Linked DNA regions of Caldimonas thermodepolymerans. The protein of the gene in region 1 interacts with the protein of each later gene in a pairwise test. Links are inferred from orthologs where the notes say so. Each region holds a gene or a part of one and is shown on either strand. Other genes may lie near its edges. The genes, in order: IS481_RS05710 and IS481_RS07155.

The links.
Region 2: the proteins of IS481_RS05710 (region 1) and IS481_RS07155 interact in binary tests that used the Escherichia coli proteins (3 or more experiments, as listed by UniProt). The link is inferred for Caldimonas thermodepolymerans from one-to-one orthologs.

What each region holds. Positions count from the first base shown.
Region 1 is NZ_CP064338.1:1,184,255-1,190,141, forward strand. What follows is about bases 1,508-4,441. They hold IS481_RS05710 (sulfurtransferase TusA family protein), read left to right. Parts: upstream 1,508-2,827; coding sequence 2,828-3,055; downstream 3,056-4,441. Other genes in these bases: cysM (cysteine synthase CysM), read left to right, coding at 1,508-1,547; trmB (tRNA (guanine(46)-N(7))-methyltransferase TrmB), read right to left, coding at 1,517-2,182; IS481_RS05705 (NUDIX domain-containing protein), read left to right, coding at 2,253-2,801; galU (UTP--glucose-1-phosphate uridylyltransferase GalU), read right to left, coding at 3,157-4,023; IS481_RS05720 (valine--tRNA ligase), read right to left, coding at 4,065-4,441. In the rest of the region: more of cysM, read left to right, coding at 642-1,507; more of IS481_RS05720, read right to left, coding at 4,442-5,887. UniProt on the Escherichia coli protein: Sulfur carrier protein involved in sulfur trafficking in the cell. Part of a sulfur-relay system required for 2-thiolation during synthesis of 2-thiouridine of the modified wobble base 5-methylaminomethyl-2-thiouridine (mnm(5)s(2)U) in tRNA.
Region 2 is NZ_CP064338.1:1,490,681-1,496,434, reverse strand. What follows is about bases 19-2,819. They hold IS481_RS07155 (IscS subfamily cysteine desulfurase), read right to left. Parts: upstream 2,129-2,819; coding sequence 908-2,128; downstream 19-907. Other genes in these bases: iscR (Fe-S cluster assembly transcriptional regulator IscR), read right to left, coding at 2,219-2,749; iscU (Fe-S cluster assembly scaffold IscU), read right to left, coding at 495-884; iscA (iron-sulfur cluster assembly protein IscA), read right to left, coding at 154-477; hscB (Fe-S protein assembly co-chaperone HscB), read right to left, coding at 19-122. In the rest of the region: more of hscB, read right to left, coding at 1-18; IS481_RS07145 (low molecular weight protein-tyrosine-phosphatase), read right to left, coding at 2,886-3,401; excinuclease ABC subunit UvrB, read right to left, coding at 3,612-5,699. UniProt on the Escherichia coli protein: Master enzyme that delivers sulfur to a number of partners involved in Fe-S cluster assembly, tRNA modification or cofactor biosynthesis. Catalyzes the removal of elemental sulfur from cysteine to produce alanine.

The DNA.
Region 1 (5,887 bases):
CCCGTTGGGGGAAGCACGGCGCGACCGGGACGGGGCAAGGCGGCGCGAGCCGACCTGCACCAAGGACGCACCGCAGTGTCTCCTCGTGTGGGTTGTTCTTGTGCGGGCGAAGGATGCATGAGCGCCGGGGCTACAGCAATCGCAGCGCCTGCAACACAGTTATGGGGTTTCGGTATGGAGGCGCAGCGGCCGTTCGGGGCGAAACGTCCTTTCGCCGGCGACATATATCGATGTAATTTCTCTGTCTGATCGGACCGGCGCATGCCCGAACCGGACCTGCCGCCGCCGGCGCCTTGCGAGGCCCGGAAGGCCCGTCCGTGGCCGGCTGCGGCAGGGTGTGCGCAGGCTTGGCGCCAGGGCTGCTATGACATAATCGCGCCTCGTTCCGTTTCACCTGCCCAGGTGGCGAAATTGGTAGACGCAAGGGACTCAAAATCCCTCGCCAGCGATGGCGTGCCGGTTCGAGTCCGGCCCTGGGCACCAGCCGTGCGGCCCCGCGCCTTGCCGCGATGCCGGCCGCCCTTTCCCGTGTCGACCGCGCCGGCCTCACCCCGGCGGCCGCAAAGGTACTCCAGCCGCTCCACCGCTTTGGCGCGAGGCTGCGACAATGCGGGCAGGCCATCCCTGGGAAACGAGTTCACATGCCCCGATACAAAACCATCGAAGACGTCATCGGCCAGACCCCGCTGGTCAAGCTGCAACGGCTGCCCGGTCCCGAGAACGAGCAGCGCGGCAACGTGATCCTGGGCAAGCTGGAGGGCAACAACCCGGCCGGCTCGGTGAAGGACCGCCCGGCCATCAGCATGATCCGGCGCGCCGAGGAGCGCGGCCAGATCAAGCCGGGCGACACGCTGATCGAGGCGACCTCGGGCAACACCGGCATCGCGCTGGCGATGGCCGCCGCCGTGCGCGGCTACCGCATGCTGCTGATCATGCCGGAGGACCTGTCGATCGAGCGGGCGCAGACGATGAAGGCCTTCGGTGCCGAGCTGATCCTCACGCCCAAGGCCGGCGGCATGGAGTACGCCCGCGACCTGGCCGAGCAGATGCAGCGGGACGGCAAGGGCGTGGTGCTGGACCAGTTCGCCAACCCGGACAACCCGCGCATCCACTACGAGACCACCGGCCCCGAGATCTGGGCCGACACCGAGGGCCGGGTCACGCACTTCATCAGCGCGATGGGCACCACCGGCACCATCACCGGGGTGTCGCGCTACCTGAAGGAACAGAACCCCGACGTGCGCGTGATCGGCGCGCAGCCGAGCGAAGGCTCGCGCATCCCGGGCATCCGCAAGTGGCCCGAGGAGTACCTGCCCAAGATCTACGACCCGACCTGGGTCGACGAGCTGGTCTACGTCAGCCAGGCCGATGCCGAGGACATGGCGCGGCGCCTGGCCGCCGAGGAAGGCCTGTTCGCGGGCATCTCGGCCGCCGGGGCCTGCTGGGTGGCCCTGCAGATCGCCAAGCAGGTCGAGAACGCGACCATCGTGTTCGTCGTCTGCGACCGCGGCGACCGCTACCTCTCCACCGGCGTGTTCCCCGCCTGAGCCACCAGCCGCACGAGCGCATGGCCGCTCGCGCGGTACTTGCGTTCGAACGGCGTGAGCGGCGGCGCGTCGTCGCGCACCGCTTCCATCTCCGACGCGATGCCGGCCCAGGCCAGCGCGGCCTGGAACTCCTCGGCGTACAGCCGCCAGTTGGTGCGCAGCTCGATGCGCCCGCCCAGCGCCAGCAGTTCCCGCAGGCGCGGATGGCCGTGCCAGCGCCGCTGCAGGTGCTCGGCCTTGGGCCAGGGGTTGGGGTAGAGCAGGTAATGCCGCGCCAGGCGCACCCCGTCCTGCACCAGCAGCGCCCACAGGTCGGTCACGTCGGCGCGCAGCAGCAGCGCGTTGGGCGGCAGGCCGGCGCCCAGCTTGCGCAGGCCCCGGCCGATGCGCTCGGCCGACTGGTCCACCCCCACCACCAGCGCCTGCGGATGCCGCAGCGCCAGCGCCGCGGTGCTCTCGCCGGTGCCGCAGGCGCTGTCGAGCACCAGCGGGCCGCCGTGCGCGGCCAGGCGCGCGGCCAGCGCGGCGTAGGCTTGCCGGCTGTAGGGGGCGGGCGGGCGCCGGAACGGCGTGGCCAGGTGCTTGCGCACGGTGGCTTCCAGCCGGGGATGGAGCCCCTCCTGGTTGCTGGTCACGGGCCGGGATCGTCCCGGCAGCGCCGGGGACGGTTCCCCGTTAGGATGGCTGGACTGGATTGCGGAGTGCATGGTGAGCGAATTCCGATTCTGCCCGTGCTGCGCGACGCCGTTGCAGTGGCTCACGCTCCCCGAGGACGGCGGCGAGCGCAAGCGCCTGCGCTGCGTGGCCTGCGGCTACACGCACTGGAACAACCCGACGCCGGTGCTGGCGGCCATCATCGAGATGCCCGAACGCGAGGGCCGCATCCTGCTGGCCCGCAACGCGGCCTGGACCGGGCGCATGTTCGCGCTGATCACCGGCTTCATGGAGGCCGGCGAGTCGCCCGAGGACGGCATCCGGCGCGAGATCCACGAGGAAACCTCGCTGACCGTCTCGAAGCTGACACTGCAGGGGGTGTGCGACTTCCAGCGCATGAACCAGGTCATCATCACCTACCACGCGCTGGCGCACGGCGAGATCGTGCTGTCGCCGGAACTGGCCGAGTACCGGCTGTTCCGTCCCGAGGAGATCAAGTGCTGGCGCTCCGGCACGGGGGTGATGCTGGCACAGTGGCTGCGCTCGCGCGGCTACGAGCCGCAATGGATCGACGTCCCGCGCGCGGAGTCGGCAGCCTAAAATCCTTGCGTACAAAGGACGTCCCCATGGAAATCAGCAAGGAACTCGACACCCGCGGCCTGAACTGTCCGCTGCCCATCCTCAAGACCAAGAAGGCGCTGGCCGAGATGCAGAGCGGCGAGCTGCTGAAGGTCGTCGCGACCGACCCGGGGTCGGTGCGCGATTTCCAGGCCTTCGCCAAGCAGACCGGCAACGAGCTGGTCGAGCAGCAGACCCTGGACAAGGAATACATCCACATCCTGCGCCGCCGCTGAAGGCGCCCGGCGGGGCCCATTGCCCTCGCCCGGCATGTCGGACCCGTGGCCCCGTCGTGGACCCGGGCGCCGCGGGGCGGCGTGCAGCAGGCCTGGGCGGCTTACAGGTCCAGGCTCTTCAGGTATTCGCGGAAGCTGGCCCCCAGCTGCGGGTGCGCCAGCGCCAGCTCGACGGTGGCCTGCAGGAAGCCTTCCTTGCTGCCGCAGTCGTAGCGCGTGCCCTCATAGCGGTAGGCAAACACCTTCTCGCGACGCAGCAGCCCGGCGATGCCGTCGGTGAGCTGGATCTCGCCGCCCACGCCGCGCGGCTGGCGACGGATCTCGTCGAAGATGCCGGAGGTCAGGATGTAGCGGCCCGCCACGCCCAGGCGCGACGGCGCGGCCTCGGGGGCGGGCTTCTCGACGATTTCCTGCACGTCCACCAGCCGGTCGTTGACCTGGTGGCCGGCGACGATGCCGTAGCGGCGGGTGTGCTCCGGCGGCACTTCCTGCACCGCGATGATGGTGGCCTTCCAGTCGGCGAACTGGTCGACCATCTGCTTCATGATGGGCGGCTGGCCGACCATCAGGTCATCGGCCAGGATCACCGCGAACGGATGGCCGTTGACCAGGCGTTCGGCGCACAGCACCGCGTGTCCCAGGCCCAGCATCTTGGGCTGGCGCACGAACACGCATTCCATGTCGTCGGGCTTGATCGACTGCACGATCTTCAGCAGCTCGTGCTTGCCGGCGGCCTCGAGCTCGGTCTCCAGCTCGTAGGCCATGTCGAAATGATCCTCGATGGGACGCTTGGTGCGGCCGGTGACGAAGATCATCTCGCGGATGCCGGCCTCGTACGCTTCCTCCACCGCGTACTGGATCAGCGGCTTGTCGACGACCGGCAGCATTTCCTTCGGTTGGGCCTTGGTCGCAGGCAGGAATCGGGTGCCGAGTCCTGCCACCGGGAACACGGCCTTGGTGATATGCATGGTTTTTCCTCCTGGAACTGAGCGATCCTGCCCTGCAAGCTTCAAGCCAGCCGGGCGAGCTGATCGCGGACCCGGGCGAGGGTAGCAGTGAAGTCGGACAGGCGCGCGCGCTCCTGTTCCACGACGTTAGCAGGAGCGCGTGCGACAAAACTTTCGTTACCAAGCTTCGCTTGCGCTTTGGCGATTTCCGTCTCCAGGCGCTTGATTTCCTTGGCGAGGCGCTCGCGTTCGGCGGCCACGTCGATCTCCACGTGCAGTGCCAGCCGCGTCTGGCCCTGCACCGAAACGGGGGCCAGGCGGGTGGCGGCGGCAAATTCTGCTTCGTCGTGGAAGACCTTCACCTCGCTGAGCTTGGCCAGCGCCTGCAGCACCGGCGCCGCCTCGCTGACGAAGTCCGCGCCGCCGATCACGTACAGCGGCACGCGCGTGGCCGGCGACAGGTTCATCTCGCCGCGCAGGTTGCGGCAGGCGCCCACCAGCGCCTTCAGTCGCTCCATCCACGCGTCGGCCTTGGGGTCGACGCGCTCCAGCTGCGCCTTGGGGTAGGGCGCCAGCATGATGGAGTCGTCCGAATCGGGAGCCTTGCGGCCGGCCACCGGCGCGACCTTCTGCCACAGCTCCTCGGTGATGAAGGGCGCGATCGGGTGCAGCAGGCGCAGTACGGTCTCCAGCACGCGGATCAGCGTGCGGCGCGTGGCGCGCTGCTGGGCCGCATCGCCGGTCTGCAGCTGCACCTTGGCGATTTCCAGGTACCAGTCGCAGTACTGGTCCCAGACGAACTGGTAGATCGCGTTGGCGACGTTGTCGAGGCGGTATTCGGCAAAGCCCTGCTCGACCGCGGCCTCGACGCGCTGCAGCTCGCTGGTGATCCAGCGGTCCGCCGGGCTGAAGCTCAGGTAGCCGTGGAACGGTCCGCCGACGGCGCATTCTTCCTTGGTGTGCTCCTTCAGGCCGCAGTCCTGCCCCTCGCAGTTCATCAGCACGAAGCGGGTGGCGTTCCAGAGCTTGTTGCAGAAGTTGCGGTAGCCCTCGCAGCGCTTGCTGTCGAAGTTGATGTTGCGGCCCAGCGTGGCCAGCGCCGCGAAGGTGAAGCGCAGCGCGTCGGCGCCGTAGCCGGGGATGCCGTCGGGGAATTCCTTCTTCGTCGCCTCGCGCACCTTGGGCGCGGTCTCGGGCTTGCGCAGGCCGGTGGTGCGCTTTTCCAGCAGCGGCTCGAGCGCGATGCCGTCGATGAGGTCCACCGGGTCGAGCACGTTGCCCTCGGACTTGCTCATCTTCTTGCCCTGCGAGTCGCGCACCAGGCCGTGGATGTAGACGTGGCGGAACGGCACCTTGCCGGTGAAGTGCACCGTCATCATGATCATCCGGGCGACCCAGAAGAAGATGATGTCGAAGCCGGTGACCAGCACCGAGGAGGGCAGGAACAGGTCCAGCTCCTTGGTCTGCGCGGGCCAGCCCAGCGTCGAGAACGGCACCAGCGCCGAGGAATACCAGGTGTCGAGCACGTCCTCGTCGCGGGTCAGCTCGCCGGTGTAGCCGGCCGCCTGCGCCTTGGCGCGCGCTTCCTCCTCGCTGCGGGCGACGAACATCTCGCCGTTCGTGCCGTACCAGGCCGGGATCTGGTGGCCCCACCAGAGCTGGCGCGAGATGCACCAGTCCTGGATGTTCTTCATCCACTGGTTGTAGGTGTTGACCCACTGCTCGGGCACGAACTTCACCGAGCCGTTCTCGACCACCTCGATGGCCTTCTGGGCGATGGACTTGCCGTCCGGGCCCGGCTTGGTCATCGCGACGAACCATTGGTCGGTCAGCATGGGCTCGACGATCTGGCCGGTGCGCGCGCAGCGCGGCACCATCAGCTTGT
Region 2 (5,754 bases), 310 kb from region 1 along the record:
GGGTGCACCTGCGCCTGCAGCGCCTTCCACCGTTCGTCCAGCAGCGCCGGCTCGACGGCAAAGCGCCGCGGCAGGTCGAACAGTTCGAAATCGTCGAGATCGAGCCGGAGCGAGCCAGTCACGACCGCTCCTGCAGCAGCCGGCCCCATCCCCTCACACGCGGAACGACTCGCCGCATCCGCAACGGTCCTTCTCGTTGGGGTTGTTGAAGCGGAAGCCCTCGTTCAGCCCTTCGCGCACGAAATCGAGTTCGGTGCCGTCGAGGTACGGCAGGCTCTTGGGATCGACCAGCACCTTGACCCCGTGGCCCTCGAAGACATGGTCCTCGGGCGCCACGGCGTCGGCGTACTCGAGCTTGTAGGCCAGGCCGGAACAGCCGGTGGTCTTCACGCCCAGACGCACGCCGATGCCCCTGCCTCGCTTGGCGAGGTACTTCTGCACATGTCGCGCTGCCGCTTCGGTCAATGTCACCGCCATGGCGTCCGACCCGTTCATCAAGCGACCGCCTTCTTGGCCTTGTAGTCCTGCACGGCCGCCTTGATGGCGTCCTCTGCCAGGATCGAGCAGTGGATCTTCACCGGCGGCAGGGCCAGCTCTTCGGCGATCTGCGTGTTCTTGATCTGCATCGCCTCGTCCAGCGTCTTGCCCTTGACCCATTCGGTCACCAGGGAGCTGGAGGCGATCGCCGACCCGCAACCGTAGGTCTTGAAGCGGGCGTCCTCGATGACGCCGGTCTCGGGATTCACCTTGATCTGCAGCTTCATCACGTCGCCGCACGCAGGCGCGCCCACCATGCCGGTCCCGACGGTGTCGTCGCTCTTGTCGAACGAACCGACGTTGCGGGGGTTCTCGTAGTGGTCGATCACCTTCTCGCTGTATGCCATGTCAATCTCCTACTACTGCTTGATCAGTGCGCGGTCCACTGGATGGCGTTCAGGTCGATGCCGTCCTTGTACATCTCCCACAGCGGGGAGAGCTCGCGCAGCTTGGCAACACGGTCCTTCAGCGTGGCAACGGCGTAGTCGATCTCCTCTGCGGTCGTGAAGCGGCCGATGGTCATGCGCAGCGACGAGTGCGCCAGTTCGTCGCTGCGGCCGAGCGCGCGCAGCACGTAGCTGGGCTCCAGGCTGGCCGAGGTACAGGCCGAACCGGACGAGACGGCGATGCCCTTGATGCCCATGATGAGGGACTCGCCTTCGACGAAGTTGAAGGACGCGTTGACGTTGTGCGGCACGCGGTGTTCCAGGCTGCCGTTGATGAACACCTGCTCGATGCCCATGATGCCGTCCAGCAGGCGGCGCTGCAGGCCGCGGATGCGCTCCAGCTCGGTGTGCATCTCTTCCTTGGCGATGCGATAGGCCTCGCCCATGCCGACGATCTGGTGCGTCGGCAGCGTGCCCGAGCGCAGGCCGCGCTCGTGGCCGCCGCCGTGCATCTGCGGTTCCAGGCGCACGCGCGGCTTGCGGCGCACGTACAGCGCGCCGATGCCCTTCGGGCCGTAGGTCTTGTGCGAGGCCAGGCTCATCAGGTCGACCGGCAGCTTCGACAGGTCGATCTCGACCTTGCCGGTGGCCTGCGCCGCATCGACGTGGAAGATGATCCCGCGCTCGCGGCACATCGCCCCGATCGTCGCGATGTCCTGGATCACGCCGATCTCGTTGTTGACGAACATCACCGACACCAGGATGGTGTCCGGGCGCAGCGCGTCCCGGAAGCGGTCGAGGTCGAGCAGGCCGTCTTCCTGGACGTCGAGGTAGGTGACCTCGAAGCCCTGGCGCTCGAGCTCGCGGCAGGTGTCCAGCACCGCCTTGTGCTCGGTCTTGACCGTGATGATGTGCTTGCCCTTGCCCTTGTAGAAGTGCGCCGCCCCCTTCAGGGCCAGGTTGTCGGATTCGGTGGCGCCGGACGTCCAGATGATCTCGCGCGGGTCGGCGCCGATCAGGTCGGCGACCTGCGCACGCGCCTTCTCGACGGCTTCCTCCGCCTCCCATCCCCAGGCGTGGCTGCGCGAGGCCGGGTTGCCAAAATGCTCGCGCAACCAGGGAATCATGGCGTCGACCACGCGCGGATCGACCGGCGTGGTGGCGCCGTAGTCCATGTAGATGGGGAAGTGAGGCGTCATGTCCATGTTGCTTGCGTCAGGAGCCTTGCGGCCCCGGCTGGCAGAAAAGCAGAAAACCCGAAAACGGCACGCGGCGGATCGCACCGCCGCGAGCCCTTACTTGGAAAATGCGTTGCCGAGCGCGAACACCGAGTTCGGCGCGTTGACCTTGATCGGCTTGACCACCGGCTGGCTGGAAATCGCGCGCTTGACCGGCTGCTCCTCGATCGAGATGCCGCGGGCCAGCTGGTCCTCCACCAGCTTCTTCAGCGTGATGGAGTCCAGGTACTCGATCATCTTGGCATTCAGGCTCGCCCACAGGTCGTGCGTCATGCAACGACCCTGGTCGCTCATGCAGTTTTCCTTGCCGCCGCAGCCGGTGGCGTCGATCGGCTCGTCCACCGCCACGATGATGTCGGCCACGGTGATCTCCTCGGCCTTGCGGCCCAGCGAATACCCGCCGCCAGGACCTCGGGTGCTCTCCACCAGCTCGTGCCGACGCAGCTTCCCGAACAGCTGCTCGAGATAGGACAGCGAAATCTGTTGCCGCTGGCTGATCGCGGCCAGCGCCACCGGCCCCTGATGCTCCCGCAGGGCTAGATCGATCATGGCGGTGACGGCAAAGCGGCCTTTGGTGGTGAGACGCATGGCAAGCTCCTTAAAGCTTTCAGCTGCGCGCTGAAGTGTTGAACCCAAACAGCTTGTGGCCCGGGTGAACCCTCGGTTGTTTCCGACTGATTTACTCGAATTTTACCTGAAGCCTAGTTTTTTGGTCAAGTTTTGGTCAGGAAGTTCCTGAGACCAGCACGCGGCGTTCCAGCAGGTGGGTCAGCAGCCCGGCACAGGCGTCCTCGAGGTAGTCCAGCACCGTCTCGAAGCCCTGCGGCCCCCCGTAGTAGGGGTCGGGCACCACGTCGTGCCGGTGCCGCGTGGCGAACTCCATCAGGCGGCGCAGCTTGTGGCGGTGCTCGGGCGGGCAGGCCGCTTCGAGGACGGCCAGGTTGGCCCAGTCCATGGCCAGCAGCAGGTCGAAGCGTTCGAAGTCCCGGGCGCAGACCTGCCGGGCCCGCAGCCCGCGCAGGTCGTACCCGCGCCGGGCCGCATGCTGCTGGGCCCGCTCGTCCGGCGGCTCGCCGACGTGGTAGTCGTGCGTGCCGGCCGAATCGACCAGCACCTGCGACCGCAGGCCTGCCTGCTCGACCAGGCGCCGGAACACCCCTTCGGCGGTCGGCGAGCGGCAGATGTTGCCCATGCAGACAAACAGGACGGAAACGCGGGAAGACGGCTTGAACAACTTCATGGGGCACAAGTCTAGGCTGCCGGCGCCCTGCGCCAGGCGTACGGGCCAAATCCGACGTGGTCGTCTGCGGTGCCCTCATCGGCGTCCCCGGTCTGCGCGGCTGCGAACCGCGTGACGGTCCAACCCTTCAAGGTAAGGCAACCACGCCAGAGTTCAAGGGGCCAGCCGCTGCGCCCGGCAGGTGCGGGGCCGCGCCGGAGCGGGGCGGCCTCAACCGGCGGCGGCGACGTTGTCCCCGCCGCCCGCACCGAAGGCCTGCTGCTTGAGCATGGCCAGCTGGTCGCGCACGCGGGCGGCCTTCTCGAACTCCAGGTTGCGCGCGTACTCGAGCATCTGCTTCTCGAGCTGCTTGACGCGCTTGCCCAGGTCCTTCTCGGACAGCGCCTCGACCCGCGCCACCTCCTCGGCCGCCCGGGCCGCTCCGCGGGACGCGTCCTGCGAGTAGACGCCGTCGATCAGCTCCTTGACCTGCTTCTGCACGGTGCGCGGGGTGATGCCGTGCGCCTGGTTGTAGGCCAGCTGCTTGGCGCGGCGGCGCTCGGTCTCCTCGATCGCGCGGCGCATCGAGTCGGTGATGCGGTCGGCGTACAGGATGGCCTTGCCGTTGGCGTTGCGCGCGGCCCGGCCGATGGTCTGGATCAGCGAGCGCTCGGCGCGCAGAAAGCCTTCCTTGTCGGCGTCCAGGATGGCCACCAGCGAGACCTCGGGGATGTCCAGGCCCTCGCGCAGCAGGTTGATGCCCACCAGCACGTCGAAGGTGCCCAGGCGCAGGTCGCGGATGATCTCGACACGCTCGACGGTGTCGATGTCCGAGTGCAGGTAGCGCACCTTGACCCCGTTGTCGGCCAGGTAGTCGGTCAGCTGCTCGGCCATGCGCTTGGTCAGCGTGGTGATCAGCACCCGCTCGTTGGCCTCGACCCGCTCGCGGATCTCCTGCAGCACGTCGTCCACCTGGTGAGTGGCCGGGCGCACCTCGACCACCGGGTCGACCAGGCCGGTGGGGCGCACCACCTGCTCGACCACCTGCCCGGCGTGCAGCTTCTCGTAGTCGCCCGGGGTCGCGGAGACGAACACTGCCTGGCGCATCTTGCGCTCGAACTCCTCGAACTTCAGCGGCCGGTTGTCCAGCGCCGACGGCAGGCGGAAGCCGTACTCGACCAGCACCTCCTTGCGCGCCCGGTCGCCGTTGTACATGCCGCCCAGCTGGCCGATCAGCACGTGGCTTTCGTCGAGGAACATCAGCGCGTCGGGCGGCAGGTAGTCCACCAGGGTCGGCGGCGGCTCGCCAGGCTTGGCACCCGAGAGGTGCCGGGAGTAGTTCTCGATGCCCTTGCAGTGCCCCACCTCCTGCAGCATCTCCAGGTCGAAGCGGGTGCGCTGCTCCAGACGCTGCGCCTCGACCAGCTTGCCGGCCTTGACCAGCTCGTCCAGGCGCTGGCGCAGCTCCTCCTTGATGCCCTCGATCGCGCGCAGCACCTGCTCGCGCGGCGTCACGTAGTGGCTCGACGGGTAGACCACGAAGCGCGGGATCTTCTGCACGATGCGCCCGGTCAGCGGATCCAGCAGCGCCAGCGATTCGATCTCGTCGTCGAACAGCTCGATGCGCAGCGCCAGCTCCGAGTGTTCGGCGGGGAACACGTCGATGGTGTCGCCACGCACGCGGAAGGTGCCGCGTCCGAAGTCCATCTCGTTGCGGGTGTACTGCATGCGGATCAGCTGGGCGATCAGGTCGCGCTGCCCCAGGCGGTCGCCGGTGCGCACGATCAGCCGCATCTGCGTGTAGTCCTCGGGCTTGCCGATACCGTAGATCGCGCTGACCGTGGCCACGATCACCACGTCGCGGCGCTCCAGCAGGCTCTTGGTCGCCGACAGCCGCATCTGCTCGATGTGCTCGTTGATCGAGCTGTCCTTCTCGATGAACAGGTCGCGCTGCGGGACGTAGGCCTCGGGCTGGTAGTAGTCGTAGTAGCTGACGAAGTACTCGACCGCGTTGCGCGGGAAGAACTCGCGGAACTCGCTGTACAGCTGCGCGGCGAGCGTCTTGTTCGGCGCGAACACGATGGCCGGACGGCCCAGCCGGGCGATCACGTTGGCCATCGTGTAGGTCTTGCCCGAGCCGGTCACGCCCAGCAGGGTCTGGAACGACAGCCCGTCGCGCACCCCCTCGACCAGCTGCTCGATCGCGGTGGGCTGGTCGCCGGCCGGCGGATACGGCTGGTAGAGCTGGAACGGTGAATCCGGGAAGCGGACGAACTTGTTCTCGTCCAGTGACACGACTTCCGTCAGAGCTTCTGTCATGGAGTCCTGGGCATGCGCCTAAAATGCGGGTTATCCCTTGCCCACGGGCGGCAAG